3 regions of the Arthrobacter sp. zg-Y40 genome follow, and region 1 is predicted to be linked to each of the others. Evidence: riboswitches for the same ligand, from Rfam matches in the RefSeq annotation. Region 1 holds a riboswitch; each other region holds the start of a gene.

Region 1 (9,701 bases):
TGTGTCCGGTACCTACTGCGCTCGATACGGCTTCCCTTTGGTACGCGGCCGGGGCTTTCGGCGCGCGCAGTTACACTTTGGAGGCTGCCGGACATTAACAGGGCATGAGTGTAGAAACTTTCCGGAAGGAACAACGGGACGTGGACAGGGAGAAGCGTTTCCTGGCCGCCCATGCCGCCGGACATGACCGCATCTACCGCTACTTCCGGCGCCGAACCGAAAACGCCGCCATCGCCGAGGACCTGTGCGCCGAGGTCTTTCGGATCGCCTGGGAAAAGACCGGGCAGGAGGAAAGCCTTTCGGTCATGGTGCTGTTCGGGATCGCGAAAAACGTCCTCCGCAACCACGACCGGTCCGCCTCCCGGTCCGCGAGCCTCCTCGGAGCCCTCCAGCTTGAACGCGACCACGAGCGGAACGACGACGACTCCCGCATCCATGAGGCGCTCGCCCGGCTCGGGCCCGATGAGCGGGAGGTCCTCCTCCTGACGTACTGGGACGGTTTCAGTTCCAGCGAGGTCTCGGACCTGCTCAACACCAGCGCCACCGCCGTCAGGATGCGTTTGCACCGGGCACGCAAGGCGCTCGGCCGCCTGCTGGACACGGAATCACTTTCAGAAGGAGCGAAACGATGAGCCATACCAATATGCCCGGCGGCATTGACCGCGCACTTGCATCCGCTGACCCCGCACGTTCCGTTCACGAAACGGAGCTGGCCGGCAGCCGAGCCAGGTCGCTGGCCGTGATGGACGCTCCGCAGGCGGCGCAAAGCACCTCGCCCTCCCGCCTGCACGCCGTTCCTCCGCTGAACGCCCGCCGCGCCGGAGGCCCGAGGACCACGGCGCCCCGCGCCCGACGCCGTCTCTTGCTTGCATCCGCCGCTGCGGCTCTGCTGGTGGGAGGCATAGTGGTGGCCGACGTCGTCCGGCCCGGCAGTCCCGGTGCCACCGCTGAGGCAGCAGAAGTCCTGAACGCCGCGGCTGACGCCACTATCCGCACCTCTGATCCCTTGGTGGGGCCCGGCCAGTACCTGAAGATCGACACAACCGAGCTGACCTGGGGCGGCAAGCAGATGGCCGACGGCAGCGACCTTTCCTGGCAGGAAACCGTCAGCGATCAGCTCTACATACCGGCAGACAGGAACGGTGAATGGGTCTGGGACCGCGGAGAGCGGATTCCCCTCGAGTCCTCGTCCGACGCCGCCAAGAAGGCGGCCGCCGAGATCGCCCAGCTGCCGCCGAAGGGTGGGGTGCCGAACCCGACGGTCGGAATCCAGCGCGGCCCGGGCGGAGCTTTCTACGGGCAGGCGCCGATGGTCATCATCGGCACCTCCCTCGACGAAGCCGGAAGCCTGCCCCGGGATCCCCGGGAACTGCTGGACCTCATTTACGAGCGCACCGAGGGAGCCGGCAAAACGCCGGAAACCGAGGCCTTTGTAACCATCGCTGACGGTTTGCGCACCGGGGCCGTCCCCGCCGACCTGCGCGCAACCATGTATCGGGCCGCTGCACTGATCCCCGGCGTGGTCATAAGCGACAAGCAGGCAACCGTTGACGGCAGGACGGGCGTCGCCATTGGGATCCCCTACCCAGAAGGAACATCACGGACCGACATCATCATCGATCCTGACTCGGGACTGGTCATCGGCGAACAGGACGTACTGCTGCAGGACTTCCCCAACGCTCCGGCCGGCACCGTTTCGGCATGGACTTCGGTGAGAACCTCCGTGGTGGACTCGGCCCCGTAGGTTCTAACCGCAGCCTTCGGGGGGTGCTGGGATCCCGGGGCTCGGAGCGTCGTTGCGGCACAGGGCACCGGGCACCGGACGGGCCGGGTTAGGCGCGGTGCGGCACCAGGGCACCGGACGGGCCGGGTTAGGCGGCTTTAATAACTTTCGCGAGCTCTGCGAGCGGAAGTTTTCGTTGCCGCCGTTCCGGCCCGCCCGGCGCCCGACCCGCGCGGCGCCCGCCCCGGGACCCGGCCCGCCCGGCGCCCGACCCGCGCGGCGCCCGCCCCGGGACCCAGCCCGCCCGGGACCCGGAAACCCGCACCCCTGTCGAAATGTCGGCGCCCTCCGCTACAGTAGTTTTCAGCTTCACGAGATGTGGCCTTCGCCCGGTTCGCCGGGCATAAAAGCTCCGACTGGCCCCACACCAACCCCACTGTTCGGCGGGTGGTTCGGATGACGAAGCGGCCTGCTTCATCCGCTGCAGGCAAGGACAACCTGAAAAGGAACCCACTGTGAGCATTTCCAGTGTCAGCAACTCCGGCTTCAACAACCCCGACTTCAACAGTTCCTCCCCGAGCAACTGCACCGGTTTCGCTCCGGGCCACAACATCCATTGGATCCACGGCCGCCGACTTCAGGGCTGGGAGCACTGGGCCGACGTCGCCGTCACCGCGGATCCGCAGCTGGACCTCATCTACCTGGTTATCGACGGGCAGCAGCAGTTGATGTGGTTCCACAATGTCGGTGCGGTCGCAACCGCGTTGGAAGCCGCCGTCGACACGCCCCAGTGGTGCCAGCGGTATTCCACGCTGATGGTGCCCGGCGGGTTTGGCTCCGAAGCCCGGAGCTCTTTTTTCTACTTGGCCCGGCCGGAGCGGGTGCTGCCATGCAACGGCTCTCCGGTCCGGGCACCCGAAAGTGAGCGGCTCGAGAAGCCCGGCTCCTAGCTTGCGGACGGTAGCTGGCCGCAATTCAGTGCCGACGGTGGCGCTGCGCTCCTAGGCTCTGGGCCATGACGAACATACAGATCTGCGTAGACTGCACCGATGCCCACGCTCAGGCCGATTGGTGGGCGGAAACCTTGGGCTGGACGTTGGAGCCCACGGACCAGGGCTTCATCTCGTCCTTGCTGGACCAGGGCTTCGCAAAACCCGAGGACGTGATTGAGCACAACGGTGTCCGGGTCTGGCGTGACGGCGCAGCTATCTGCCCTGCCGATCAGGTGGGACAGGAGGACCGGCTGCGCATCCTGTTCCAGCCCGTCCCCGAGCCCAAGACCGTCAAGGATCGAATCCACCTGGATGTGCGGCTGGAGGGCAGGGACAAGGACGAAGCCCGGGCCGCATTGGAAGGTCGAGGTGCATCCTTCCTGTACGAGGCCAGTCAGGGCCCGCACTCCTGGTACACGATGGCCGATCCCGAGGGCAACGAGTTCTGCATCAGCTGACGCGCACCTGCTCTTCCAGCTTCTGTACAGCTGATGCGGCTTGGAAGGGCCAATACCCGCATCAGCTGTACAGAGGGCGTCCGCGGAACCTCCAAAACAGCCGTGAGACCCTACTGCTGCAGCAGCTCCGGCGGCACGGCATAGATGATCACCACGCTAAGCAGGTTCTTCGCGGCATGCACCCCGTAGGACAGCATGAAGTTGTTCCCGGCCCACACGTACATGCCCACCAGCACGGCGCCGGTGGCCAGATAGGGCATCAGCACCGGCAGGGACAGCGACTCCTTGCCCACAATGTGGATGGAGGCGAACAACAGGACCGACAGGATGCAGCAAGCCCAGATGTTCCAGTAGCGGCTGAGCTTGCCGATCAGCAGGTGGCGGAAAATGTACTCCTCCACGAAGGGCGCCAGCACCACCACCAGGGGCACCACAAGCCAGGGCGACATCTGCGTAACCAGGCCCTGCACGGCCTCCTGGTTCACGGCGGTCTCCGCCTCACCGGTGATGATCAGGCCCACCATGGAAGCGATGATGGTGAGGATCACGCCGATCGGAATCAGCGCCGCTGAAAGGACCGGCCGGGTAGCGAGGATCCTTGCTTCCCGTGCCGCATAGGCACGGGCTGCGATGAGGGCCAGGACGCCGCCCACCGCGTAGAAGGCCAGGTTGAGCACATACGCGGCCACCAGCGGATCCGGGATCAGCGTGGACAGCCCCGGAATGTCAATCGGCACAAAGCTGAGCAACAGCAGGAACAGGACGTAGTAGCCCGCCGCCACGGCATCACTGCGGGTGAAGCGGTACGGCAGCCAGGGGATTTGCGCCGGCGGGCGGCCGGACGGGGCCCGGTATTCGTTAGCTGTCATCAGTTAAGGATAGGAGCCCGAAGCGGCCCCGGGCAGCCTGCTCCCCCTAGTTCAGCTCCGCGATCACCGGGGGCATGGCCTCCAGCAGCTCGCGCGCCAGGAAACTGAGCGGGCCGCGCGAGGCCGAGAGCCGGTCCCCCGACACGGCGTGCAGGTAGGTGCCCCAGCATGCAGCCTGCTCCGGCGTGGCACCGCGGGCCAGGAAACCGCCCACCGCACCAGCCAGGACATCACCCGAACCGGACGTACCCAGGCCTGGATTCCCGGCGGGCACTTCCCAGCTGGAGCCATCCGGTGCCGTGATGAGGTTCTGTGCGGTGACCACGGCCGAATACTTGCGGGCCACCTCGGCCGAGGCTTCGGCCAGGTCAAGGGACTCCTCGTCCGCGCCTTCATCCCCCAGCAGGTGCAGGATCTCGGTGCGGTTAGGGGTCAGGACCAGCCGTCCGGCGAGTGCCTCCGCGAGCTTCGGCTGGCCGGGCAGCACACCCAGCGCGTAGGCATCCAGCACCACCTGGGTCTTCTCCCCCAACAGCGGCACCACGGATTGCAGCAGGGCCGCAGTCTGTTCGGCGTCGGCCATTCCCGGGCCAATCACCACCGCAGCTGCGGATTCCAGGTCCGCAGCGAGAAGCCCGCCTGCGGCACCGCCGTCTATGCCGCCGTCGGCTTCCGCGAGTCCCACCACGCCGGATTCGGGAATGGCAACGGCCACGGCCACGGCCACGGAGTCCGCCACGCCCATGGTGAGCCGGCCGGCGCCCACGCGCAGGCCCGCAAGGCCGGTCAGCATCACGGCTCCGGGGGTGCGGCGTTCGCCGCCGACTACCACTACGGTGCCGCGCTCCTCCTTCCCGGCAGTGTCGGTGGAGAGCTGCCAGTCGCGCAGCAGTGCGGGGGTAACGAGTTTAGCGGGGGTGGACGTCATGCTCATCTCCAGAGTGTTCGGTGACGGGTGCTCCGCTGTCCTGCAGGTGGAGCACGCTGTTGAAGGTGTGCACTTTCCACGGTCCGGTTCCGGACGGCCGCACCAGGCGGGTGACCGAGCCGTTGCGGACGCTGTTGGCCGCGGCGAGATCCAGCAGTTCCTGTTCGCTCAGCCGTTCGCAGATGTAGCGGATCAGCATAATTACTGCGTCATGGCAGACCACTGCCACCCGGTTGCCGTCTTCCTCGTCATCGAGGTCGCGGAAGACGGAGCGCAACCGCAGGGCGACGTCGGCCCAGGACTCCCCGCCCGGCGGCCGGTACACGAATTTCCCCAGCCAGGCCCGGCGCTCGGCTTCCTCCGGGTAGCGGGCGGCGACGCCGGCGCTGGTCAGCAGGTCCAACACGCCCAGTTCACGGTCGCGGAGGCGTTCATCGAGGCGCATCGGCCCGGCGCGTCCAGGCAGTCCGGCCAGTTCTGCGGTCTGCTGTGCGCGCAGGTACGGCGAGCACCACACCGAATCCGGCAAGTCCCCGGCAGGCAGCTCGGCGAACCAGCGGCCCAGCGCCGCGGCCTGCTCCTCGCCGTCGGGACTGAGCGGGACATCCGGGTCCCGCCAGGCAATGTCAATACGTTCGGCACCAACACGTCCGGCGCGGGTGGCGGCTACGTTGCCCGCGCTCTCGCCGTGGCGGATCAGGATCAGTTCGGTTGCACCCATGCACCCGACTGTACGCCCGCCGCCGGCCGGACACCGGTTTTCAGGTACGCGTCCGTTCATCCACCCGCCCGCCGTTGCGCACCGTAAAGGTCAGCAGGAACGCGACGGCGGCAAAAGCGGCCAGCAGCAGCAGCCCCACAAAGTAACTGCGGCTTTCCGGATCATAGGTGGCCCCCATAACCAGTGGCGGGAAGTATCCGCCAAGCCCGCCGGCGGCGGCAATGATGCCGCCAATGGTGCCGACGTCCTGCGCCGGGGCAGCACGCCCTACCCACGCAAACACGCCGCCGGTGCCCAGCCCCAGGAAAAGCGCCATCAGGATGAACGCGGTACCGTACACCCGTTCCTCCTCCGGCCGCAGCGCCACGATCACGGCCAGCACCACCGTTCCGGCGAGGGAGGCCAGGGTGACCAGCTTCGGCCCCACCTTGTCCGCAATAGTCCCGCCAATGGGCCGGGCAATGACGGCGGCCACCGCAAACCCGGCGGTCCGGGTCCCGGCCGCGGTTGCGTCATAGTCGTACACGTTGCCCAGATACGTGGGCAGGTAGTTCGAGAACGCCACGAAAGCCCCGAACACCACCCCGTACAGGAAGCACAGCTGCCAGGTGACCCGCAGCGTGAAGGCGTGGGTGATCTTGGGCAGCACCGGTTCCGTGGGGGCGGACCAGGCCGGGGACTCGCGCAGGACCAGCCAGCTGATCACGGCCATGACGGCCACCACGACGGCGATGGTGATGTGCGCGCCCATGTAGCCCACGGCGTCGACCAGCCTTGGGGTGAAGAAGGCGGACACCGCGGTGCCCACCATCCCGGCGCCGAAAACACCGGTGGCGAAACCCTTTCGGCTGCGGTCATACCAAGCCGAGCAGAACGGGATACCGATGGCGAACACCGTTCCGGCAATGCCCAGGAAGAAGGCGATGACCACCAGGAACGGAAAGTTGCCCAGCCCTCCGACGATGCCGGTCAGCAGCACCAGCGGCGCGGTGACACCCAGGATGACGGTGAACATGATCCGCCCGCCGTACCGGTCCGTCAGGGCACCCACCGGGATGCGGGCCACCGAACCGACGAGGATGGGCATGGCCACCAGGATGGAGGTCTGGCCTGCGCCCAGGTCCATGTCGGCGGCGTAACGGCTGGAGAGCGGCCCGATGATGGTCCAGGCCCAGAAGCCGACTGTGGAGGCAATGGTCGCGACTATCAGGTTCCGCAGCTGGCCGGATTTCAGGTCCGCCCCTGCGGCCGGCGAGGTAGATGCTGTAGACATGGGTGCCTGCCTTCAGGAGGGAGAACTCAGTTCCGCGGAACGCCGCGGCGGTCGCGGTCAGGGGTGCCCACCGGCGCCCAGCCGCGGGGCGGAGGCGCAGCACCGGGAAGAGGCCGCTTCCCCCGGGAGCGGTAGACAATGTAGGGCCGGAACAGGTACTGCAGCGGTGCGGTGAACGCGTGCACCAGCCGGGTGAACGGCCAGAGGGAAAACAGCACCAGGCCGAACAGGGTGTGGATCTTGAAGGACACCGAGGCCGCGGTCATGCCCAGGATGTCCGGCTGAAGGATGAAGATCGACCGGAACCAGGGCGACACAGTGTCCCGGTAATTCACGATGTTCGTGTCGAAGACGGAGAAGACGGTGGTGGCCAGCCCGGTGAGGATTGCGGCGAGCAGGAAGATGTACATCAGCTTGTCGTTGCGGGTGGTGGCCATAAACACCGGACCGGTGGTGCGGCGCCGGTAGATCAGCAGCACGATTCCCACCAGGGTGGCTACACCGGCCAGGGTCCCGACGCTGAGGGCGAAGAAATGGTAGGTGTCCTCGTTCAACCCGATGGCGTCCATCCAGGTCTTGGGAATCACCAGTCCCACAAAGTGACCCACAATCACCGCGAGGATGCCGAAGTGGAACAGCGGCGAGGCAATGCGCAGCAGCCGGGATTCATACAGCTGGGAGGACCGGGTGGTCCAGCCGAACTTGTCATACCGGTAGCGCCAGATGGAGCCCAGGATCAGGACGGCGAGCACCAGATAGGGCAGCACTCCCCAGAGCATCACGTCGTCCAGGCCCACCTGCACATTCCCCGGCGGCGGCACGTCCAGCGGCACGGTTGCTTCCGGCACGGTTGCTTCCGGCACGGTTGCCTGCGGCATTTCCGCCCGTAGATCCACTGCGATCATGGGCTGTTCCTTTCACTCACCGGCAGCAGCCGCGAACTGTAGGGTTCCAGGCCCACGGTTTCGGTGGGCGGCCCGTAGCCCGCGGTACGCATCACCGCAGCGGCATCCTCGGGAGAGACACCGGGCAGCGTGGTGCACAGCAGGGTCAGCACACCCTCATGGGGCAGCCCGTCATCGCGGAGGGCTAGGCGCAGCAGTTCCACGGACGGCCGGTAGCGCTGCAGCAGCTCGTAGCCGTCCTGCGGTGAGACTTTGGCGGCGAACTCGAGCACCAGCGGCAGGTAGTCCGGGAGCTCGGTGCCCTCGGGCAGGACTCCGTGCGAGCGGTAGATCTCCTTGAAGGCTGCGAGCGCTTCGCCGCGGCGCCGGGTGTCGCCGTCGGTCCAGTAGGTAAGGTGCAGGCTGTGCCGCTTGGAGAGGTCGAATTCCTGCACGTAGGCCGACTGCACGTCCCGCAGGGGCGTGTCGGCGAACCAGCCAAACAGCGGGTCCAGCTCGCTGCTGCCGGCGCCGGCTTCGGCCAGGGCCGAGCGGATGGCCGGCACCAGGTCCAGCAGCTGCCGGTCCGGATACTCCAGCAGCAGGGCAGCTGCCTGCCGAATGGCCCGGCTGCGCGCGGGGTGCTGGTCAGCGTACGGCTCGGGGGCCAGCGTGCCCTTGCCCGGTTTGCCCAGCAGCTTCTCCAGCAGGCTCACGGGCGGACCCCCGGTCCGGAGGAGGGTGGCTCGGGACCGTTCCGCCCGCCGGAGTCCGACGCCGGTCCGTCGCCTTCGGCGGAGTCGTACCCCGCGCCTTTGCCCTCGGCGGCGTCTGCGTCCGCTGCCCCGCGGTTGTTGTTGGCGGGGAACAGTCCGCGCGGTGTTCCCCGCCCGTCCCAGTTGAGCAGGTTCACCCGGCCGCCCAGGTTGCCGTTCCCGGTGGGGTCCTCCCCGCGCTGCCGCGCCTGCAGCGCGTCGAAGTTTTCCACCGCCACCGGCGTCGGCCGGCCGGAGGCTTCACCGAACACCCCGGTCTGTCCCATGCCCGGCCCGCCCTCCACATCCAGGGAGCAGCCGATTTCCTCGAGGTTGTGGGCGTCCTCCAGGTGCGCAGTGGGGATGACGTACCGCTCCTCGTACTTGGCCACGGCCATCAGCCGGTACATAGCCACAATCTGCTCACCTGTCATCCCGACGTCGGCCGCAATCCGCTCGTCGGGAGCGTCACCGAGGGTGATGTCGCGCATGTAGGCGCGCATGGCAGCGAGCTTGCGCAGCACCCCGGTCACCAGGTCGGTGTCCCCGGCGGTGAACAGTTCGGCCAGGTATTCCACCGGTATCCGCAGCGCCTCGATGGCGCCGAAAAGATTGTCCGCGCTCTCGCCGTCGTGCCCCTGCTCGTTGAGCACGTCCACAATCGGGGACAGCGGCGGTACGTACCAGACCATGGGCATGGTCCGGTATTCCGGATGCAGCGGCAGCGCCACCCGGAACGTCTTGGCCATGGCGTAGACCGGCGAGCGCCGGGCCGCGTCAATCCAGTCCTCCGGGATCCCCTCTGCCCGGGCGCCGGCAACCACTTCCGGATCATTGGGGTCCATCATCAGGTCCAACTGTGCCTCGTACAGGTCTTGAACGTTGGGGGTGGAGGCGGCCTCAGTGACCTTGTCGGCGTCATACAGGAAAATCCCGATGTACCGCAGCCGGCCCACGCAGGTTTCCGCGCAGACCGTGGGGATACCAACCTCGATGCGCGGATAGCAGAAGGTGCACTTCTCGGCCTTGCCGGAGCGGTGGTTGAAGTACATCTTTTTGTACGGGCAGCCGGTGACGCACTGCCGCCAGCCGCGGCAG
Region 2 (9,701 bases), on a different contig from region 1:
CGCGTGCCCGCCGTTCCCCTGCGTCCGGCGCCGTCGTCATCGGGCAGAATGGAAGCATGAGTTCCCCCGATGCCCAAGACCTGCCCATCCGCGACGAAATGATCCGCCTCGGCCAGCTGCTCAAACTCGCGAACCTGGCCGAAGACGGCATCCATGCCAAGCAACTGATCGAAGACGGCCTGGTGAAGGTCAACGGCGACATCGAGGAGCGGCGCGGCCGGCAGCTGCACGCCGGTGACGAAGTAACCGTGAACGGTGAAACTGTCCGGATTGTCCGCGAAGGCTGACCTTTCGGCCCGGACGGCGGCGCTGGGACGTCCGGATTAGGACGTCCGGGCGCCGCGCAGCACCGTATGCGTGAGGAATTCCTTCACGTGCCCCAGCTCCTGCATGTTAATGCCGTGGCCCATGTTCGAGTACAGGATCTTGGTCAGCGCAGTGTGCGTATTGAGCCAGGCGTGCGTGTATTCGATCCGGGCTGCGTCGATCACCGGGTCGGCCTGGTCCCGGCCCCAGAAGAACGGGACCTTGCGCTCCGCCAGCTCGCCGTCAGAAAAGAACGCGTGGTCCTGCGACGGCACTACAAAACCGGACAGCCCGACGACGGCGGCGAAGTCCCGGGGGCGGTGGCGCAGCAGCGAGGTGGCAACGGCCATCCCCATGGAGAAGCCCAGCATGCTCACGCTGCTGTGCCCGGTGCTGATGCCGTCCAGCCAGTCGGACACGGCGGATACTGAGTCCACCACGGCCTCCACGGAGTAGTCGGCGTCAGCCGTCAGCGGGAACCAGGTGTAGCCGGGGCCCATTGCCTGCGGGGCCCGCACCGAGGCGATGGTGAACTCTGCCGGGAGGTAGTCGGTGAGGCCCATGAGGTCCTCCTCGTTGGCCAGGTGACCGTGAAAAAGGACGAGCAGCGGAGTGCCGGCGCGTTCGGCTTCAGGCTTGGACCACAGGACAACGGGATTCTCGAAAGTCATGGGTCCAATTCTGGCACGCCCTTATTTACAACCTACGGTCGCGTAGCCTGCGGGCCGTTTGCAAGAATTGACCAGTGAGTACAAATTACCTGTCCCAAGCCGCTCCCGCCCCCGAGTCCGGACGACAGCAGCCGCCGGCTCACCTCTGGTCCCGGATGGTTGCCATGGGCGATTCCTTCACCGAAGGCATTGGCGATCCCGACCCGAACAGTCCGGGCGGCAACCGCGGGTGGGCGGACCGCGTGGCCGAGGAACTCGCGTCAGGCCAGCCCGACTTCGCTTACGCGAACCTGGCTATCCGCGGACGGCTGCTCAACCAGATTGTCGACGAGCAGCTGGAACCGGCCCTGGCACTGAAGCCGGACCTGGTGACCATCTGCGCCGGCGGAAACGACGTCATCCGTCCCGGCGGCGATCCGGACCGGCTGGCCGAACGCATGGACGGAGCCGTGGCCCAGCTGCGCGCCGCCGGTGCCGGAGTGGTCCTCTTTACCGGCCCGGACCTCGGGAACACTCCGGTGCTGAGCAGCGTCCGGGGCCGTGCCGCCATCTACAACGAGAACCTGCGGACCGTAGCCAAACGGCACGGCGCCGTCGTTGCGGACATGTGGGCGCTGCGCGAACTGAACGATCCGCGGATGTGGGCTCCGGACCGGCTGCATTTCTCTCCGCTGGGCCATCACACCATTGCGGCCATGGTGCTGGACACCCTCAATGTCCCGCACACCCTGGAACCGCTGGAAACCAAACCCCTGCAGGCCAAGAAATGGCGTGCCGCCCGGTCCGAGGACCTGGTCTGGGCCCGGGAATTCCTCCTACCCTGGGTGGTCCGCCGGGTGCGCCATCAGTCCTCCGGCGACGGTATTTCCGCCAAGCGGCCCGAGGCCGGCCCCATGTTCGGGGCACCGATGCCGCAGGGCGCCGGCGAAGCCGACTAGCGGCCCTGCGCGGCCGGCTGGCCGGTGCGCCCGCGCCGGCCCAGCCGGAACCCGCCCCAGAAGGCAGCGGCGAGCAGTCCCGCCGCCACAAGCAGATACCCCAGCTGCATTCGTCCGGTGAGCATCAGCAGCTTCCCCGGCCCGGTGCTTTCCTCCAGCGGCCCGTAGGCAAACCAGCCGAAGGACTCCACCGGTGCGGTGGCGGCCAGGACGACGCCGGCAACCACCAGCGCCGCTGCCGCCAGCGGGACCATTGAGGCCTTGAGGATCCTGGCTGCCGGGCTGCGGCGGCCGGGCACATCTGCTGCATTGCTCATGGCGGCAAGACTAACCCGCGCCGCGCCTGCTCACTTCTCTGCCTGCTCGATCAGGTTCGCCAGATGGAAGGCCCAGCCCTCACGGTGCGCCTCGGATAACGCCGGCCCCGATTTCAGGGCGGCGAACCCGCTCTCGGTGACGGCGACGTCGGTCGCGCTGCCCTCCCCGCCGTCGTCGTCCGCCGGCGTGAGTTCAAAGCTGACCACTGTGTGCGCCTCCCAGTCCGGAGCTGTCCAGCGGAAGGAAAAAAGGCGGCCCGGGGCCACGGCCAGGACCGTGCCGCTGGCCGTATGCTCCACCCCGTCCTCCATCCAGCGCTCCTGCAGCGGAGAGCCGGGATGCGGCGAGAAATCCATGTCCGGCCACCACGCCGCCCGGTTGTCAACGAGTGCATGCCAAAGGGCCTGCGGCGAGCACTGGGCCCGCCCCTGCAGATGGATCCGGTCAGTCATGGCATTGTTTTCGCACGGATAGGCCCTGCTGGCAAGGGCACCGCCCTGTTGCCCGGCGGGCCCAGTTGATATAGCTGGGACTCCCGGCCCCCACCCGAGAGCAGGACTGCCATGCCCGAAGTGTCCGCCCCGTTTCCCGCCGGCGCCCCGTGCTGGGCGGACCTGGCCAGCTCCGACCCGCAGCGGGCCAGGGAGTTTTACGCCGGGTTGCTGGGGTGGGAGGCTGCTGTGTCCGAACCGGGCGGGTATGCCGACTTCCTCCATCGGGGCTCGGCGGTGGCCGGACTGATGCCCAACTCCCCCGAAACCGCCTACCCGGATACCTGGACGGTATACCTGGCTTTCGGGGATGCCGCCGGTTCAGCGGATGCGGCTGCCGAGGCCGGCGGGCAGGTGATGCTGGATCCGCAGCAGGTGGGGACCAAGGGATCAATGGCCCTGCTCGGTGACCCGTCCGGAGGAACCATCGGCATCTGGCAGCCGGCGGACCATCCCGGATTCGCGCGGATCGACGAGGCGGGGGCACCGGTCTGGTACGAGCTGCTGACCAGCGACTATCCGGCCGCCCTGCGGTTCTACCGGGACGTCTTCGGGTGGGAGACCGAAGTCCTCTCCGATACCGCCGACTTCCGGTACACCACCGTCCAGAGCAACGGCCGGCCAGTAGCCGGCGTGATGGACGGCGCCGCGGACCTGCCCGACGGGATCCCCTCGCACTGGGAGCTCTACTTCGGGCACACCGACGTCGACGCCGCTGCCGACCTGGCCGAGGAACTGGGCGGGGCGGTGCTCACCCCGCCCGAAGACTCCCCTTACGGCCGGATGGTCCAGCTGGCTGATCCCACCGGTGCAGCCTTCTGGCTGATGGAGGCCGAGGCAGACTAGCCCGCCCCGCGGCTCACGCGAAAAACGCCGCCCGGAGCGGGCCGGAAATCTCCTGCGCGTTGGTCAGGAAACCGTCATGCCCTATCGGTGCCCGGATCAGGTGCACGGAGGTACCCCGGGGCAGGGCCGCGGCCAGGTCGGCTGACTGCTGTGGAAAGTACAGCCGGTCCGACTCGACCGCCGCGATGAAAAACTCGGCACCGGTCCCCCGCAGTGCCTCGCGCAGGGATCCTCGTCCGCGCGCGACGTCGTGCCCCGCGAGCGCTTCAGTGAGCACCAGATAGGTGTTGGCGTCAAAGCGGTCCACGAGTTTTTCCGCCTGGTGGTCCAGGTAGCTTTCCACCGCGTAGCGGCCCCTCTGTGCCGGGAGCGCGGAACCGAACGGGTCCTCGGTTCCCTGCGGACTGCGCCCGAACCGGTACTCCAGCTCCGGCTCGGACCGGTAGGTGATGTGCGCAATCCGCCGTGCCAGCCCGAGCCCGGCCAGCGGCGGGGCACCGTTGTAGTAGTCCCCGCCGTTGAACGCCGGGTCCAGCCGGATCGCGGCCAGCTGCGCCTGGGCAAAAGCGATCTGCTCCGCGGTGCTGGCCGCCGTCGCCGCAATGACGGCACAGCGTTTCACCCGCCCGGGTTCGGTAACCGCCCATTCCAAGGCCCGTGCTCCCCCGAGCGAACCGCCCAGCACGGTGTGCCAGGCCCGGATTCCGAGCAGGTCGGCCAGCCGTGCCTCGGCGCGCACCGAGTCGCGGACGGTAACAAACGGGAACCGGGATCCCCAGGGCAGTCCCTGCGGATCCGGGGACGAGGGACCGGTGGAACCGTAGCAACCGCCCAGCATGTTCGCGGCCACCACATAGAACCGGTTGGTGTCCACGGTTTTGCCCGGCCCCACCAGGTCATCCCACCAGCCCGGTTCATCCGTATCGCCGCGGGCCACATGGGTGCTGCCGGTCAGCGCATGGGCAATAAACACTGCGTTGCCGGCATCGGCGTCGAGCCGTCCCCACGTTTCGTAACCGAGGACGACGTCGGGCAGGTAACCGCCCGTTTCCAGGTCGAGTCCGCCAATGGAGGCGAACTGCAGCACCCCGTCCCGGTCGGTGACGGGGTGCTGCAGAGCGGGGTGCCGGATCGCCACGGAAGGCTCAGGCTCCCTTGGCGGCCCGGAAGCCGGCATCGAGGTCCGCCAGGATGTCATCGATGTGTTCAATGCCCACGGACAGCCGCACCAGCCCCGGGCTGACCCCTGCCGCCAGCTGCGCCTCTGCACCGAGCTGGCTGTGTGTGGTCGACGCCGGGTGAATGACCAGCGAGCGCACGTCCCCCACGTTGGCCACGTGGGAATGCAGTTCCAGTCCGTCGACAAACCGCTTCCCGGCGTCCACCCCGCCGTCGATCTCGAAGGACACAATCGCGCCGGTGCCGCGCGGACCGTACTTGCGTCCGCGCTCAAACCAGGGACTGGATTCCAGACCCGCGTACGCCACCGAGACGACGTCGTCGTGCCCCTCGAGCCAGTTGGCAACGGCGACGGCGTTGGCTACGTGCCGCTCCACCCGCAGGCTCAGGGTTTCCAGTCCCTGCGCAACGAGGAACGCGTTGAACGGGGACACCGCCGAACCGAGGTCGCGCAGCAGCTGCACCCGGGCCTTGAGGATATAGGCCAGGTTGGCGCCCAGCGCACCGTTCACGCCCAGGTCCCGGGCATAGACCAGGCCGTTGTAGCTCTCATCGGGGGTGTTGAAGCCGGGGAACTTCTCCGGGTCGGCGGCGAAGTCGAAGTTGCCCGAATCCACGATCACTCCGGCAATGGAAGTCCCGTGCCCGCCCAGATACTTGGTGGCCGAATGCACCACAATGTCCGCACCCCACTCAATCGGCCGGATCAGGTACGGCGTGGAGAGGGTGTTGTCCACAATCAGGGGAACGCCGGCGTCGTGCGCGACGGCGCTGATGCCCTCCAGGTCCAGCACGTCCTGCCGCGGGTTGGAGACCACCTCGCCGAAGAACGCCTTGGTGTTGGGCTGCACCGCTGCCCGCCACTGCTGAAGGTCATCCGGGTCCTGCACAAACGTGGTGTCGATCCCGAACTTCTTCAACGTGTGCCGAAGCAGGTTGTAGGTGCCGCCGTACAGGCTGGGACTGGCCACGATGTGGTCACCGGCATGGGCTACGTTGAGCAGCGCAAAGGTTTCCGCTGCCTGCCCCGAGGCCAGCAGCAGCGCGCCGACGCCGCCCTCCAGGGAAGCGATCCGGTTTTCCACCGCTTCCTGGGTCGGGTTGCCGATCCGGGTATAGATGGGTTCCAGTTCGGCCAGCGCGAACCGGTTCGCGGCGGCCTCAGCGCTGGGAAACACAAAGGACGACGTCTGATAGATCGGCAAGGCACGCGCGCCGGTGACGGCGTCGGGCTCCTGGCCTACGTGGATCTGGCGGGTTTCAAAAGACCAATCTGCACTCATGATGCTCCCTCATACCAGGGGCCGCACAACGCCGTCGTTCCGGTTTTGGGTACACGAACGTGCACACCGGAATTCCGGTAGGGCTGCGGGGCCCGCGCTTGCCGGACGCCCTCTTGGCGTACAGCCAGGTCTTCACCCGGGGCACCCCACCGCGGTTGGAGGGTTGCCGGCCAGCAAGCCGGGGCTATCTGCTGGCACTCATGACCTGCACCTATGAAAACCGATAGCCGGGCCCAGCGCAACCTTCATGACTTTGCGTGAAACCCGGTGGCGCCCCGATCCGCAGTTTCGCTTCCGCCGGCACTGAAATTGGCGGTAAGGAGGTCCTAAGTCGAGACGGTGGTCACAACGTGCCACAATGAGCCGCATGCGCTTGGATCATGTTTCTTACGCCTGTGAATCTGACGGTCTTTTGGCCACCACCGAGAGGATTGCTGCTGCCCTCGGCGCCGACTTCGTTAAGGGTGGCGTCCACCCCCGATTCGGTACCCGCAATATGATCCTCCCCCTGGCCAACAACCAGTACGTCGAGGTTGTGGAGGTGCTCAACCACCCGGCATCGGACAAGGCCCCCTTCGGCCAGGCCGTGCGCCAGCGCTCCGAATCCGGCGGCGGCTGGATGGGCTGGTGTGTTGCGGTGGATGACCTCTCGCCCTTCGAAGAGCGGCTGGGCCGTTCCTCCGTGCCGGGCAACCGGAAGTTTCCGGACGGCCAGGAGCTGACCTGGCAGCAGATCGGCATCAACGGCCTGATTGCCGATCCGCAGGTGCCCTACCTGCTGCGCTGGGATGACGGGACCGAGGCACTGCACCCGTCCAACGCCATTCCCGGCATGCCCGGCTCCGTGAAGCTGAGCTCGCTGACCATTGCCGGTTCCGCCGCCCGGGTCAGCGACTGGCTGGGCACCCGTGTCGAGGAGCCGCTGGACGGCGTCGGCGTCACCTGGATTGCTCCGGCCGGCACACCGGGCGTTATGTCGGTAACCTTCGACACCAGCAAGGGTCCCGTCGAGATCTAGGGTCGGGTTTTCCTGCCGGGTTGGATTTCTGCTGCCGGTTGGAAGCGGCAGCAGCAACCCAAACCGGTCGATTCCTCTAACCTGCCAAACTTTCCACAGTGCGCAACGGCACGCTCGCCGGAAAACCGTGCACGCCGTATGCCTGTTTCCATGGATCAGGAACTTCTCTTTGCGGCCGACACCGCGAACACCCTGGCTAAACCACTGGCGCTGCGCTGCGCCGCAGGCGAATTGGTGCGGATACGGCGGGGCGTCTACGTCGGTGCTGCTGCCTGGGCCCACATGCCCCGCTGGGAACGGGACCGCTTGCGGATTGTTGCGGCACTGGAGAGCGGATCAGGGTCAAGGGTGCTGCTCCAGGAATCAGCGGCAGCAATGTGGGGGATTCCCGTCATCGGTTCCCCACCGGAAGTGCTGTTGCTTGCATCCGACAGCTCCCACGGCCGGCGCCGCGGCGACCTGCGATGGACCAGACGGAAGCTCTTGGAACCACTGGCGTGCCGGGACGGTGTGCAGCTCACGTCCCGCGCCCAGACGGTCATCGATATGGCTGCCTATCTTCCTTTTGAGCAGGCCGTCCCGGCCATGGACCATGTGCTGCGGCCCGACCCGACCCGAGAGTTTCCGTCGCTCAGCAAGGACTACCTGCACGCCGTTGCGTCACAGCTTCCGGACCGGGCGAAGCACTCTCGAGCGGTGAGGGTCATAGATTTCGCCGATGCGCGGTCTGAATCCCCCGGCGAGTCTTTCTCTCGTGCAATTCTTCACAAGCACGGTTTTCCGGCTCCCGAGTTGCAGCACGAGTTCCGTTCCGCCGGTGGGCGCTTCCTTGGCCGTACCGATTTCTATTGGCCGGAGCAAAAGCTCGTGGGCGAATTTGACGGTGCTGTGAAATACGGGCGAGGCACTATGGCGTTTCCGAGTGGAAAGAGCATGCCGCCTTCCTGGGAGACGCTGACACGCGAGAAACAGCGTGAAGACGCAATCCGGGCGACAGGCGTGCGGTTCATTCGCTGGTCCTGGAACGACGTCACAGGATCCCCTCAGGATCCGGAGGGGTTGGTCCAATGCCTGGTTCGTGCAGGTCTGCCACGGAAACGGGGCGGCAAATCTGCTGCCGGTTAGCGATTCTGCCCGCGCTGCACATACCTGCTGCCAGCTGTATACGGCAGCAGAAACGTCAACCGGTTGAATTTTCCCAAACCGGAGCGTTTCCGGCGCAGGAGGGAGATACCGCACCGGTAAGTTGGTCCGAATGGAAAGAATCACGGCACCGGATGGTGTGCAGATATGCGTGCAACTCGAAGGCGCCGGTGACCAGCCGCCTGTTCTGGTGCTTCCGGGCGGACCGTGCCGCGACCCGGCCTACCTGGGTGACCTGACGGGACTGGCCGCCGTGCGTCCGCTTGCCGTTCTCCATCCGCGGGGAACCCCCGCCACCGGTGGACTGTCCCGCGGTTGGTGGAATGACGCGGCGGACGCCATCGCGGTTGCCGATGCGCTGGGCCTGCCCGGCTTCGATATCCTCGCCCACTCTGCAGGGACGCGCCTGGCCCTGGCGGCCGCTGCGCAGTTCCCCGGACGCGTCCGCTCAATGGCCCTGGTCACGCCGGCCGCAGCCTGGCTAACCGGCGCGGTGCACGACGGCCCTGATCTTGCCGCCCGCCGGTCCGAGCCGCTGGTCGACGCAGCCCTCACCTCGATGTCCGGGGTGCAGCCCGGCACGGAGGATGAGTTCCAGCATGCCCTGAAGGTGGAGGCCCCCGCCGGATATGCCCGCTGGGCAGCACCTGAGCGGCAGCACTCCGGCGTCGGGGCGATGACCCTCGCCGCAGCATCGGCCTGGTTCAACCAGATCCCCGGCGACGCCGCCGCCCGGATCCTTGCCTCGCCGCAGCCGCCCACCTTGGTGGTGGGCGGCCAAGAGGACATCCTCTCCAGCGTCGGCCCCGTCCGCGCGTATGCCAATGCCCTCGGCGCCGAGCTCGCGTTCCTGCCCGACTGCGGACACTACCCCTGGATCGAGCAGCCCGAAGCCTTCGTCCGAATCATGGAGGGCTGGCTGCGGATTCCCGCTGCCGGTTAGGGATTCTCCTGCCGGTTTGGGAAATCCCTCCGCTGCGCCGTGGCAGGGATTTCCCAAACCGGTCGATTTCTCTAACTAGGAACCGGCGGCGCGGATCAGCCGGGCGTTGAGCTCCCGCACCGTGCCGGCATCGATCTTCAGCACGGCCCGGTCATAGGTGAGCAGGCCGTTGTCCTCGTCCTCGACGTCGGTCAGCTGGGTGTAGACCGTGGCCGCCAGGCCGCGGGCCACCGCGGGTTCGATCTGCCGCAGCATCAGCAGCCGGTACGCCCGTTTCAGAGCCGCGCGGCTCCGGAAGCTGCGGTAACCGTGCTCCTTGGCGTTGAACGTGTGGCCCGGGATGCGCAGGCTGTAGCCGCCGTATTCGGACAGTACGACGGCGCGGCCGCCCCGCAGCCAGCCCTTCCGCAGCCGGAACGGCACCACGTAGACGTGCACGCTCTTCAGGTCTCCCCCGCCCTGGTCATGCCAGCCGCTGGCGTGGTCGATGGTGCGGGTGGGGTCCAGCCGGCGCAGCAGGTGAGCGGCGGCATTGGCGTCAAACTGGCCCCAGCCCTCGTTGAAC
Region 3 (9,701 bases), on a different contig from region 1:
CACCCGCATGAACATCAGCATTGACGACGCCCCGGTCCATTCGCAGAAAGTGCACAGCGTGCTGGTGGCCAATACCGGACGGCTGCCGGCTGGAATCGACTTCATCCCGGATGCCGTGGTGGATGACGGGTTGCTGGACATCATCATCATGAGTCCGCGCAGCGTCCTGGGCTGGGCCTGGGTGGCCGGCAAGGTGATGACGCGCTACCCCAAGGACCTGCCGGTCATCCACCACCACCGGGCCCGGAAAGTGACCGTGTCGGTGGCCGAACCCACGCAGACCCAGCTCGACGGGGACCTGACCGGGGCGGCCACGTCCATCACCGTCCAGGTGGATCCCGGGGCCTTGCTCGTGCGGGTACCGCAGGCCCCCGCGCTGCCTGTACCGAAGAACCGCAGCAACGCCGCCGCAACGGCCTAGCCAGGGAATATGCAACGGGGCCGCACCCTTTCGGATGCGGCCCCGTTGTTACCGGAGTTGATGCCGGCGGAGGAACCGGGACGGACTACTTCCCGTCCTGGGTTCCCTCGGAATCGGTGTAGCCGCCTTCGCGGTTGCGGTCCGTCCGGGCGCCGTCGGCGTCGGTGTACTCGCCTTCTTCCTTAGGCAGGGAGGATCCGGAGGACTGTTCCCGGATCAGTGCCTCTTCCTCGGCAAAGCGGATGTCGTTGCCCTGGTCGCCGACATCGCCGCGGTAGTTGTCATCATTGGTGGAAACACCGCTGGGCTTCGGGTCCTTGAGCTGTTCTTCTTCATTGGGGTACTCGCTCATGCCGGCACCTTCCTTCTTGGGGTGGTTGTCCAGTGCGCCAATACTGCGCGCGCCTTCCATCAGCATACTTATTGCCGGGCGCTGCGGAAACCCGGTTAATCCTCGAGCATCAGGCGCACCGCGGTCTCCGACGCCGAAAACCCGGTAACCGGGATGACGTCGCCGTCAAAGAACCGGTCCACCACGCGGGGATCAATGTAGGACTTGCGGGCGATAGCCGGCGTGTTGCCCAGGTGGTCCGCGACGTCCCGGGCGGTTGCAGCCACGGCCTTCAGCTTGGCCCGTTTGGTGACGGCTTCGGGCGCAAGCCGGGCCAGGGACATTGCGGCAACTACCGTGGCCTGCCAGGTGCGGAAGTCCTTGGCGCTGAAATCCCCGCCGGTTACTTCCTTCAGGAAAGCGTTCAGCGCTGCGGCGTCCACACTGTGCCAGCTGCCGTCCGAACCGATGTAGGCCAGGGCCGTGTCGGCGCCGGGCCGTTCGAGCATGGGCTCCAGCGCTGCGGCGAGGTCCTCGTCATTGATGGACGTGTGCCATTCCTGGCCGCTCTTGCCCGGGAAATCGAAGCGGACCTCGGTGCCGGCCAGATTCACGTGCTCAATGCGCAGGGTGGTCGTGCCGTAGGAACCGTTGGCCTCGGCATACCGGGTGCCGCCCACCCGCAGGGCACCGGCGTCGACAATGCGCAGCGCGGCGGCGAGGGCACGTTCGGGACCCACCCCTTCGGCACGCAAATGCTTGGTAATCAGGCGGCGGGCCGGCGGAAGGGACTGCGCAAAGGCCAAGGCGCGGTCGAACTTTTCCCGGTCCTTCATTTCCCGCCAGTGCGGATGGTAGATGTACTGCTTCCGCCCGGCCCCGTCGGTGCCGGTGGCCTGGATGTGGCCGTTGGCGTAGGGGCTGATCCAGACGCTGGTCCACGCCGGCGGGATCGCCAGCGAACGGATGCGTGCCAGCACTTGCCGGTCAGTGATCACCCCGCCGCGGATGTCCCGGTAGCTGAAGCCTTTTCCCCAGCGCCGCCGGGAGTAGCCGGGATGCTCGCAGTTGCTGCGCCTCAGTCGAGCCATGGTGCTTCCCTTTCACCCGGCGCCGCTGCCGGTCCGGCCGCGGCATGCTTCCAGCCCTAGTATCCGTTCAGCAGGGATTCGAGCCAAATATCCGCGTCCCGGAAAGCTTCGTCGCTGGTGTGCCGGGAGACCTCGGGCTCCCGGCGGTCCGCCCGGGGGTAGGAGCCGAGGAAACGCATTTCCGGGCTGATCCGGTGCAGGCCCTTCAACGCATCCGCCATCCGGGCATCGGCCACGTGCCCGTCGGCGTCAATGCTGAAGAAGTAGTCGCCGAGGAACATGCCGGTGGGGCGGGACTCGATCCGGCTCAGGTTCACCCCGCGGGTGGAGAACTGCTCCAGGATTTCCATCAGGGCACCCGGGTGGTCCTCCGGCAGCGGGATCACCAGGGTGGTCTTGTCCGATCCGGTGGGCTCGGGCAGCAGGCCAGGCTGGCTGATCATCACGAACCGGGTCACGGCGTCGCGCACGTCTCCGATGTCTTCCCGCAGCACCGTCAGCCCCAGCCGTTCGGCGACCAGCGGCGCGCAGATAGCAGCGTCGAAGGAGGGCTCCGCGCCGCTAAGTTCCACGGCGGCTGCGGCGGTGGAGGAAGCAGGGAGATATTCCGCTTCGGGAATATTCGCCGCTGCCCATTCGCGGCACTGGGCCCAGGCATGCGAGTGGGTGGACACGGTGCGGACATCCTCAAGCGCCACTCCCGGCCGGGCTGCCAGCACAAAGGTAATAGGTACCAGGATTTCGCGCAGGATCCGCAGAGTGGCGCCGGCCGAAAGCGCATCGAGGGTGGCGCTGACGCCGCCCTCCACCGAGTTCTCGATCGGAACCACGGCGGCATTGGCCTGACCGGAGCGGACCATTTCCAATGCGGTGTTCACGCTGGCGGACGGAACACGGACGGCATCCTTCGCGCCGGGCACCTGCAGCAGGGCCGCTTCCGTGAACGTTCCTTCCGGGCCGAGATAGGTGTACACCACGGTCTCGCCCAACGGGCCGGAATGGTGCGGAGCAGCTTGGGCGTGCGCCGTGTGCGTCATCGAACGGTCGGCTCCTGGCCATTGTCCGAAACCATGGGCTTGCCCGCTTCCAGCCAGGCGCCCATTCCGCCGTTGACATTAACGGCCGAGTAGCCCTGTGCGTCCAGCCACGCAGTGGCGCGGGCGCTGCGGCCGCCGGTGCGGCAGATAACGGCCAGATCCTGGTCGGGGTCCAGGCTGTCAAGGCTTTCGGGCAGCTGGTCCAGCGGGATATGGACGGCGCCGTCCACGTGGCCGGCCTCCCATTCATAGTCCTCCCGCACATCGAGGATTTTTGCGCCCTCCGGAATGCTGTCTACGGATACGCTCTGCATCTCACTCATTGCTGCCCTCACTGTTGAACCGGGTTGTTCCGCGCCGCCGCCGCACCCGGGCTTCCGGGGCCGCGGCGTTCGTTTTGTCCAGCCTATAGTGGGACGCGGCCCGAAGAAATAAACGTCCAGGTCCCATGCACCGGAGGTACAAATTGCCCGCTCCCCACGAGATGACCGCCGTCGAGCTGCGGGATGAACTGGCAGCCGGCAGGCTCGGCGCCGAAGAGGTGACCACCCACTACCTGCAGCGGATCGAAGAGCTCAACCCCGCGCTGGGCGCCTTCCTCACGCCCACCCCTGAGCTTGCCGTGGCCGAGGCGCGGGCCGCTGATGCGCGGCGCGCCCGGGGAGAAAAGCTGGGCATGCTGCACGGCATGCCGCTGGCCCACAAAGACCTGACCGATGTGGCCGGCGTCCGTACCACCATGGGCAGCGCTGCGTTGAAGCCGTGGACGGCGGACACCGACGGCCCGCTCCCGGCCGTACTGCGCCGGGCCGGAGCCATCAGCCTCGGCAAAACCCAGGTGCCGGAATTCGGGCTGAGCAGCTACAGCGAAAACCTGGTGGGCCCGCCGGCGCGGAACCCGCGGGATCTGCGGTTGAGCCCCGGCGGATCCTCCGGTGGCAGCGCAGCGGCCGTAGCTGCCGGGCTGATTCCCTTCGCACCGGGCACCGACGGCGGCGGTTCGGTACGCATCCCCGCCGCCGCCACCGGGCTGGTAGGGCTTAAGCCCAACCGCGGCAGGGTCCCCTCCGGCTCCGCCCAGCAGGATTTGGGCCAGTTTGTGGTGGCCGGTCCACTGGCCCGAACCGCGGCCGACGCCGGACTGCTGCTGGACGCCATGGTTGCCGGGCCGAACCACCGCGCCACCAGCGCACCGCCGTCCACGGACGGCTTCCTGGCCGCTGCGCAGCGAGCCGAAGGCACATTCCGGATAGGCGTCAGCACCCGCTCACCCTTCGAGTCCAGGCTGGAGATCCGCCTTGATCCCGAGGCGCTTCAGGCGCTCGACGCCGGGTCGGCCGCGCTAACTGCGGCAGGCCACGACCTGGTGGACACGGACCTGCGCTACGACGAACGGTATCCGGATGCGTTCGAGGCGGTGTGGACGGCGTTCCTGGCTACGGCTGTGCTGGAGCCGGGGGCCGAATCGGAACTCACCGGCATTGCAGCGTCCAAGCGGCAGCGGGCACTGGGCCGAAGCGCCGCGGACCTGGTCACGGCCATTGACATCCTGCGCACCTTCGAAACCGACACCATCCGGCAGTTCGGTGCCTATGACATGATCCTCACGCCGTCCCTGGGCATGACGCCGCGGCCCATCGGCTGGTACACGGACGGCGGCGGGGAGGAAGACTATGTACGGCAATGCCTCTACTCGCCGTTCACGTCCATGGTTAATGTGTGCGGACTTCCCGCCATCTCCGTCCCCGTGTACAACACGGAGGCCGGACTGCCGATGGGTATCCAGCTCATCGGCCGTCCGGGGGCCGAAGCCGACCTGCTCGCCGTCGCCGCGCAGCTTGGCTACTGACCCCGGTTCCCCATCCAGGCGGGGCCGCTAATCCGTGAACAGGCCGGCGAGCAGCCGGTCGGACTCCCGTTGGCCCGCGAGGTCATAGGCTCCCCCGGTGGCCAGGAGTTCATCGGCACCGGTTGCGGCCACGAGCCCGCCCAGCCTCTCGCGGACCTGGTCCGGGGTGCCGTGGATGGAATTGGCCAGTGATTCCCGGATAAGTTCCTGCCGGCGTTCCGGGCCTTCCGCAGCGCTGCCGCTCCCGGCCAGGGCGGGGAACACACCCTTGGTACGTGAATCGGCCAGGGCCGCGGCCTCGGGGAGGAGCAGTTCAACGGCGGCCCTTTCCGTGCCGGCAACCGCCACGTTCACCGCGGCCAGCACGTAGGGGCGCGGGAACCGGTCCGAGGGGCGGAAGGATGTCCGGTACCGTTCCAGCACCTGCCCGGGGTTGTTTCGGAACAGGCCCGGCCCGCCGAAGACCAGGCCCAGGCCCGCACGCGCAGCAATATCGGCACCCGCTCCGGTGGCCAGCACAAAAACCGGGGTTTGGCCGGAGTCCCGCGGCCGCGCCGTGATCGGTGCCGTGCCGTCGAGGTAGGCCAGCAGTTCCGCCAGGTCCGCTTCGAACCGTTCGGCCTCAGCCTTTCCTGCCTTTAGTGCCCGCCGCACCGCCTGCGTGAAACCCACCGAACGGCCCAGCCCCAGGTCAATGCGGTCCGGGTAGAGGGCGGACAGGGTGGCGGCCTGCTCGGCGACCAGCAGCGGCGGATGGTTGGGCAGCATGATGCCGCCGGAACCGATGCGGATGCTGCTGGTCCGGGCGGCAAGGGCGGCCATCAGCACCGCCGGTGCTGAACCGGCAACACCGGCCACGGCATGGTGTTCGGCCACCCAGAAGCGCCGGTACCCCAGCGCTTCAGCGGCTTCGGCACGCTCGAGGACTGCCTGCAGGGCATGGGCCTCGGAAAAGCCCAGCCGTGAGTTGGCGCGGTCAAGGATCGAGAGGGGGACGCGGGTGGGCATACCGGTGGCAACCCTGCACACTCCCCCGGAATTCCGGCTGCTTGTAGGCAGCGCCCCGGGTTTGCGCAAAATCCGGGCGTAACGGGGGCCCTATTGCACGTAATCTCGCGGAAATCGACCTGCAAACGGGTGACCTTCAGCACATGGTTAAGGGAAACCTGCCCGGTTCGGGGCGGAATACGCCGGTTTTCCCGGCGCTTACCCCCGCGGGGAGTGGGACCATTAATCCGTGAGCCATACCCCCAGTAACCCAGGCGTCCAAGAAGCGCGTAAAACCTTCTTCGGCCATCCCCGGATGTTGGCCAATCTTTTCAGTGTCGAGTTGTGGGAACGCTTCTCGTTCTACGGCATGCAGGGCATCCTGCTGTACTACATGTACTACAGCGTCACCGAGGGCGGCCTTGGCATCGATAAAGCCGTCGCCACCTCACTGGTGGGCGCATACGGCGGTGGTGTGTACCTGTCCACCATCATTGGTGCGTGGCTTGCGGACCGGGTCCTCGGATCCGAACGCGTGCTCTTCTACTCCGCCGCGATTGTTGTGCTCGGCCACATTTCGCTGGCCGTGCTCCCGGGCGCAGTGGGACTGGCCGCCGGCCTGATCCTGATTGCCCTGGGTTCCGGCGGCGTCAAAGCCAACGCCACTTCGCTGGTGGGGACCCTGTACGACGAAAAGGATGAACGGCGCGACGCCGGTTTCTCCCTCTTCTACATGGGCATCAACCTCGGCGCCCTGGTCGGCCCCCTCCTCACCGGCCTGCTCCAGGTGAAGCTCGGCTTCCACTACGGCTTCGGCCTGGCTGCCATTGGCATGGCCATCGGCCTCGTCCAGTACGGCCTGACCCGCAAGTACCTGCCCGAGGCTGCCCACCAGGTGACCAACCCGCTGCCGCGCCGCAAGTACGCCACCATGGGCGGCGTTGCCGCCGGCGTTGTGGTCATCGTTGCCCTGGCCGTGGTCTTCGGCCTGCTCAAGGCGGAGAACCTCGCAGTGGTCATGGCGACCGTGGCCATCCTTGCCTCGATCGCATACTTCGTGATCATCCTGCGCAGCCCGAAGGTGGGCGCCGTCGAACGCCGCCGCGTGTACTCCTTCATGCCGCTGTTCATCGCCAGCGCCGCTTTCTGGGCCCTGTTCCAGCAGCAGTTCACCGTGGTGGCGCTGTACGCGGACACCTCGCTGGACCGGTCCATCTTCGGCTTCACCATGCCGGCGGCCTGGGTGCAGTCCATCAACCCGATCTTCATCATCATCTTCGCGGCCGTCTTCGCCGCGGTCTGGACCAAGCTGGGCGACCGGCAGCCGTCCTCGCCGCTGAAGTTCTCCCTGGGACTTGCCGTAATGGGCCTGGCCTTCCTGGCCTTCATCCCGTTCTCGGGCGGCGGCCCCAACAGCACCCCGCTGCTGGCGATCGTCGGCATCCTGCTGCTGTTCACCTTCGCGGAGCTGTTTATCTCCCCGATCGGCCTGTCCGTGGCAACCAAGCTGGCGCCGGAAATTTTCCGGACCCAGATGGTGGCGCTGTTCTTCCTTTCGGTCTCACTGGGCACCACGCTGGCCGGCTGGCTGGCACAGTTCTACGACCCCGAAACCGAGGTCAGCTACTTCCTGTTCAGCGGCGGAACCGCCATTGTCCTGGGCATCGCCCTGGCAGCGGCGACCCCGGCCATCAAGAAGCTGATGAGCGGCGTGCGCTAACCGGCACAACAGTTTCAGTTCCACCAGGACGGCGGCACCGGGCAACCCCGGGGCCGCCGTTCTTTTTGCCTGCCGTCACATGCTTGGCCTGCGCCCGGCGTCGTGGTTAGGATGGGCACCAGCTTCAGGAGACACGGCCGCCAAGCTCCGACTTGGCCGTGCACCAACCCCATGCTTCGCGGGTGGTTCGGATGACGAAGCGGCCTGCACCGCCTTTTCCAGGCATCCGGTGCAGGCAAGAGCACGTGAATCCCAAGGATTATTTCCATGCGCAAAAGCACCGACCGTATCCTGGCCACCCATGCCGGTTCCCTGCCCCGCACCCCCGAACTCCTCGCGGCCAACGCAGCCCGGGACGCGGACCCCTCCGACACCGGGGGCTATGCCGAACTGCTCAGCGACGCCGTCGCCGACCTGGTGCTGCGCCAGCAGCGGGCCGGCATCGACATCCCCAACGACGGCGAGTACGGGCACGCGATGTCCGCGGAGGTGGACTACGGGGCCTGGTGGTCCTATTCCTTTGCCCGGCTCAGCGGCCTGACCGTGGCGGAGACCGGCATCTGGGAGATGGAGCCCGTCCGTTCCGAGCCGGGAAAACCGGTCCTCACCAGCTTCGGTGACCGCCGCGACCGCGGGCGCTTCCGCGAGGCCTACACCGACCCGTCGTCGGGCATCACCACCGGCGCCCAGAAGGTCTTCCCGAAGGTCACCGGCAAGGTGGAATACACCGGGTACGACGCCGTTGCCGGCGACATCCGAAACCTCAAGTCAGGGCTTGCGGCAGCGGGGCTGGAGGAAGGTTTCCTCGCCTCGCTTTCCCCCGGTTCCTGTTCACGCATCGCCAACGAGTACTACGCCACCGAGGAGGAGTTCATCTACGCCTGCGCGGACGCGATGCGGGAGGAATACAAGGCGATTATCGACGCCGGCCTGATTGTGCAGATCGACGATCCGTCCATTGCGGAGAACTGGGACCAGATCAATCCCGAGCCGTCCGTCGAGGACTACCTGCGCTTCACCGAAATCCGGGTTGAGGCCCTGAATTACGCACTGCGCGGCCTTCCCGAGGAGCAGATCCGCTTCCACCTGTGCTGGGGCTCCTGGCACGGACCGCACACGACGGACATCGAGTTTCGGCACCTGGCGGACACCCTGCTGAAGATCAACGCCGGCGGTTACAGCTTCGAAGCCGGCAACGTACGGCACGAGCACGAATGGCGGGTCTGGGAAGACACCAAGCTGCCGGGCGGCAAGGTGATCATTCCCGGCGTCGTCTCCCATGCCACGAACGTAGTGGAGCATCCGGAGTTGGTGGCGGACCGGATTGAGCGCTTCGCTCGGCTGGTCGGCCGCGAAAACGTGATTGCGTCTACGGACTGCGGGCTGGGCGGCCGCGTGCACCCGCAGATCGCGGCGGCCAAGCTCGAAGCCCTCGGCGAAGGTGCGCGGCTGGCCAGCAGCCGTCTATGGTGACCCGGTGCGGGCAGGCTTGGTGTGCCCTAGAGTGGGATTCGTAAGGCTACTGATGAATTACCTTCAAGGAGCTGATGATGACTGATCCGAAAGCCGACGACCCTAAGAACGAGCCCGCGAATCCGATTGAGAACGCGGTGGAAAACCTGATGTCCACCTCCGCGGAAGTTCCCGACGGCAGCGGCAGCCAGGACCACTCCGACCCGCGCACGGAGGTCCACTCCAACCTTGCGCAGGGCCTGAACTCCGACAACGAGAATTTCAAGGCCAAGCACAACGACAAGTGAGGGCTTCCTAGCTGTCCAGCCCGGCGGCGGCCAGCGCCAGCATTCCGCTGGCCGCCGCCAGCAGGCCCAGGCCGCCCAGGGCGTTAAAGGCGCGGCCGCCGTCTTGGCGCAGGCCCCGGCTAAACAGGACCGCTGCGCTCAGCCAAGCCGCCAGGAACACCAGGACCGGCAGGACACCGGCGGCGAATCCGGCGGCCTGCTCGGCCCAGGCCGGGAGTTCGAACTGCCGGCGCTGGCTCCAAAAAAACCAGAAAACCGGGGCGGCGCATACGTAGATGATGTTCAGGACCGCCATGGCTGCCCGGGTGCCGCGGCGCATTCCGGGCTGAAGCTGCGCCGGTACCGCACTGGCCGCCATGGTGTGCCCCTCTCCGCCGCGCCCTCGCGGCTGTCCGATCGAGCATACGGCCGGACGGGCAGCTTTACACGTAGGCAGGCGTCTGCCGCACCTGCCGTTTCTTTGGCATGCTTAGGGGTATGTCTAATCGTGCAGGAAAACCCGCTG

The links. A riboswitch is a leader RNA that binds a small molecule or an ion and turns the genes downstream of it on or off. The one in region 1 is predicted to bind S-adenosylmethionine.
Region 2: another riboswitch for S-adenosylmethionine. It lies ahead of LJ754_RS16060 (bifunctional o-acetylhomoserine/o-acetylserine sulfhydrylase); the one in region 1 lies ahead of LJ754_RS02875 (hypothetical protein).
Region 3: another riboswitch for S-adenosylmethionine. It lies ahead of LJ754_RS06260 (cobalamin-independent methionine synthase II family protein); the one in region 1 lies ahead of LJ754_RS02875 (hypothetical protein).

What each region holds. Positions count from the first base shown of each region.
Region 1 covers NZ_JAJFZS010000001.1:606,120-615,820, forward strand. The annotation lists gene LJ754_RS02865 (RNA polymerase sigma factor) at 105-632, shown strand; gene LJ754_RS02870 (CU044_5270 family protein) at 629-1,744, shown strand; SAM riboswitch class IV at 2,091-2,223, shown strand; gene LJ754_RS02875 (hypothetical protein) at 2,239-2,673, shown strand; gene LJ754_RS02880 (VOC family protein) at 2,739-3,173, shown strand; gene LJ754_RS02885 (CPBP family intramembrane glutamic endopeptidase) at 3,284-4,042, opposite strand; gene LJ754_RS02890 (NAD(P)H-hydrate dehydratase) at 4,089-4,976, opposite strand; gene LJ754_RS02895 (histidine phosphatase family protein) at 4,951-5,691, opposite strand; gene LJ754_RS02900 (MFS transporter) at 5,732-6,964, opposite strand; gene narI (respiratory nitrate reductase subunit gamma) at 6,991-7,743, opposite strand; gene narJ (nitrate reductase molybdenum cofactor assembly chaperone) at 7,866-8,564, opposite strand; gene narH (nitrate reductase subunit beta) at 8,561-9,701, opposite strand, start outside.
Region 2 covers NZ_JAJFZS010000015.1:156,413-166,113, forward strand. The annotation lists gene LJ754_RS16025 (RNA-binding S4 domain-containing protein) at 57-287, shown strand; gene LJ754_RS16030 (alpha/beta hydrolase) at 324-977, opposite strand; gene LJ754_RS16035 (SGNH/GDSL hydrolase family protein) at 1,052-1,915, shown strand; gene LJ754_RS16040 (hypothetical protein) at 1,912-2,232, opposite strand; gene LJ754_RS16045 (SRPBCC family protein) at 2,263-2,685, opposite strand; gene LJ754_RS16050 (VOC family protein) at 2,797-3,570, shown strand; gene metX (homoserine O-acetyltransferase MetX) at 3,584-4,708, opposite strand; gene LJ754_RS16060 (bifunctional o-acetylhomoserine/o-acetylserine sulfhydrylase) at 4,716-6,032, opposite strand; SAM riboswitch class IV at 6,122-6,238, opposite strand; gene LJ754_RS16065 (VOC family protein) at 6,400-7,050, shown strand; gene LJ754_RS16070 (endonuclease domain-containing protein) at 7,201-8,175, shown strand; gene LJ754_RS16075 (alpha/beta fold hydrolase) at 8,306-9,136, shown strand; gene LJ754_RS16080 (glycoside hydrolase family 2 protein) at 9,212-9,701, opposite strand, start outside.
Region 3 covers NZ_JAJFZS010000004.1:274,275-283,975, reverse strand. The annotation lists gene LJ754_RS06300 (diacylglycerol/lipid kinase family protein) at 1-421, shown strand, start outside; gene LJ754_RS06295 (hypothetical protein) at 507-833, opposite strand; gene LJ754_RS06290 (DNA topoisomerase IB) at 869-1,843, opposite strand; gene pheA (prephenate dehydratase) at 1,900-2,880, opposite strand; gene LJ754_RS06280 (rhodanese-like domain-containing protein) at 2,877-3,203, opposite strand; gene LJ754_RS06275 (amidase) at 3,347-4,729, shown strand; gene LJ754_RS06270 (MsnO8 family LLM class oxidoreductase) at 4,757-5,737, opposite strand; gene LJ754_RS06265 (peptide MFS transporter) at 6,033-7,436, shown strand; SAM riboswitch class IV at 7,559-7,684, shown strand; gene LJ754_RS06260 (cobalamin-independent methionine synthase II family protein) at 7,704-8,909, shown strand; gene LJ754_RS06255 (hypothetical protein) at 8,987-9,196, shown strand; gene LJ754_RS06250 (hypothetical protein) at 9,204-9,554, opposite strand; gene pgm (phosphoglucomutase (alpha-D-glucose-1,6-bisphosphate-dependent)) at 9,674-9,701, shown strand, end outside.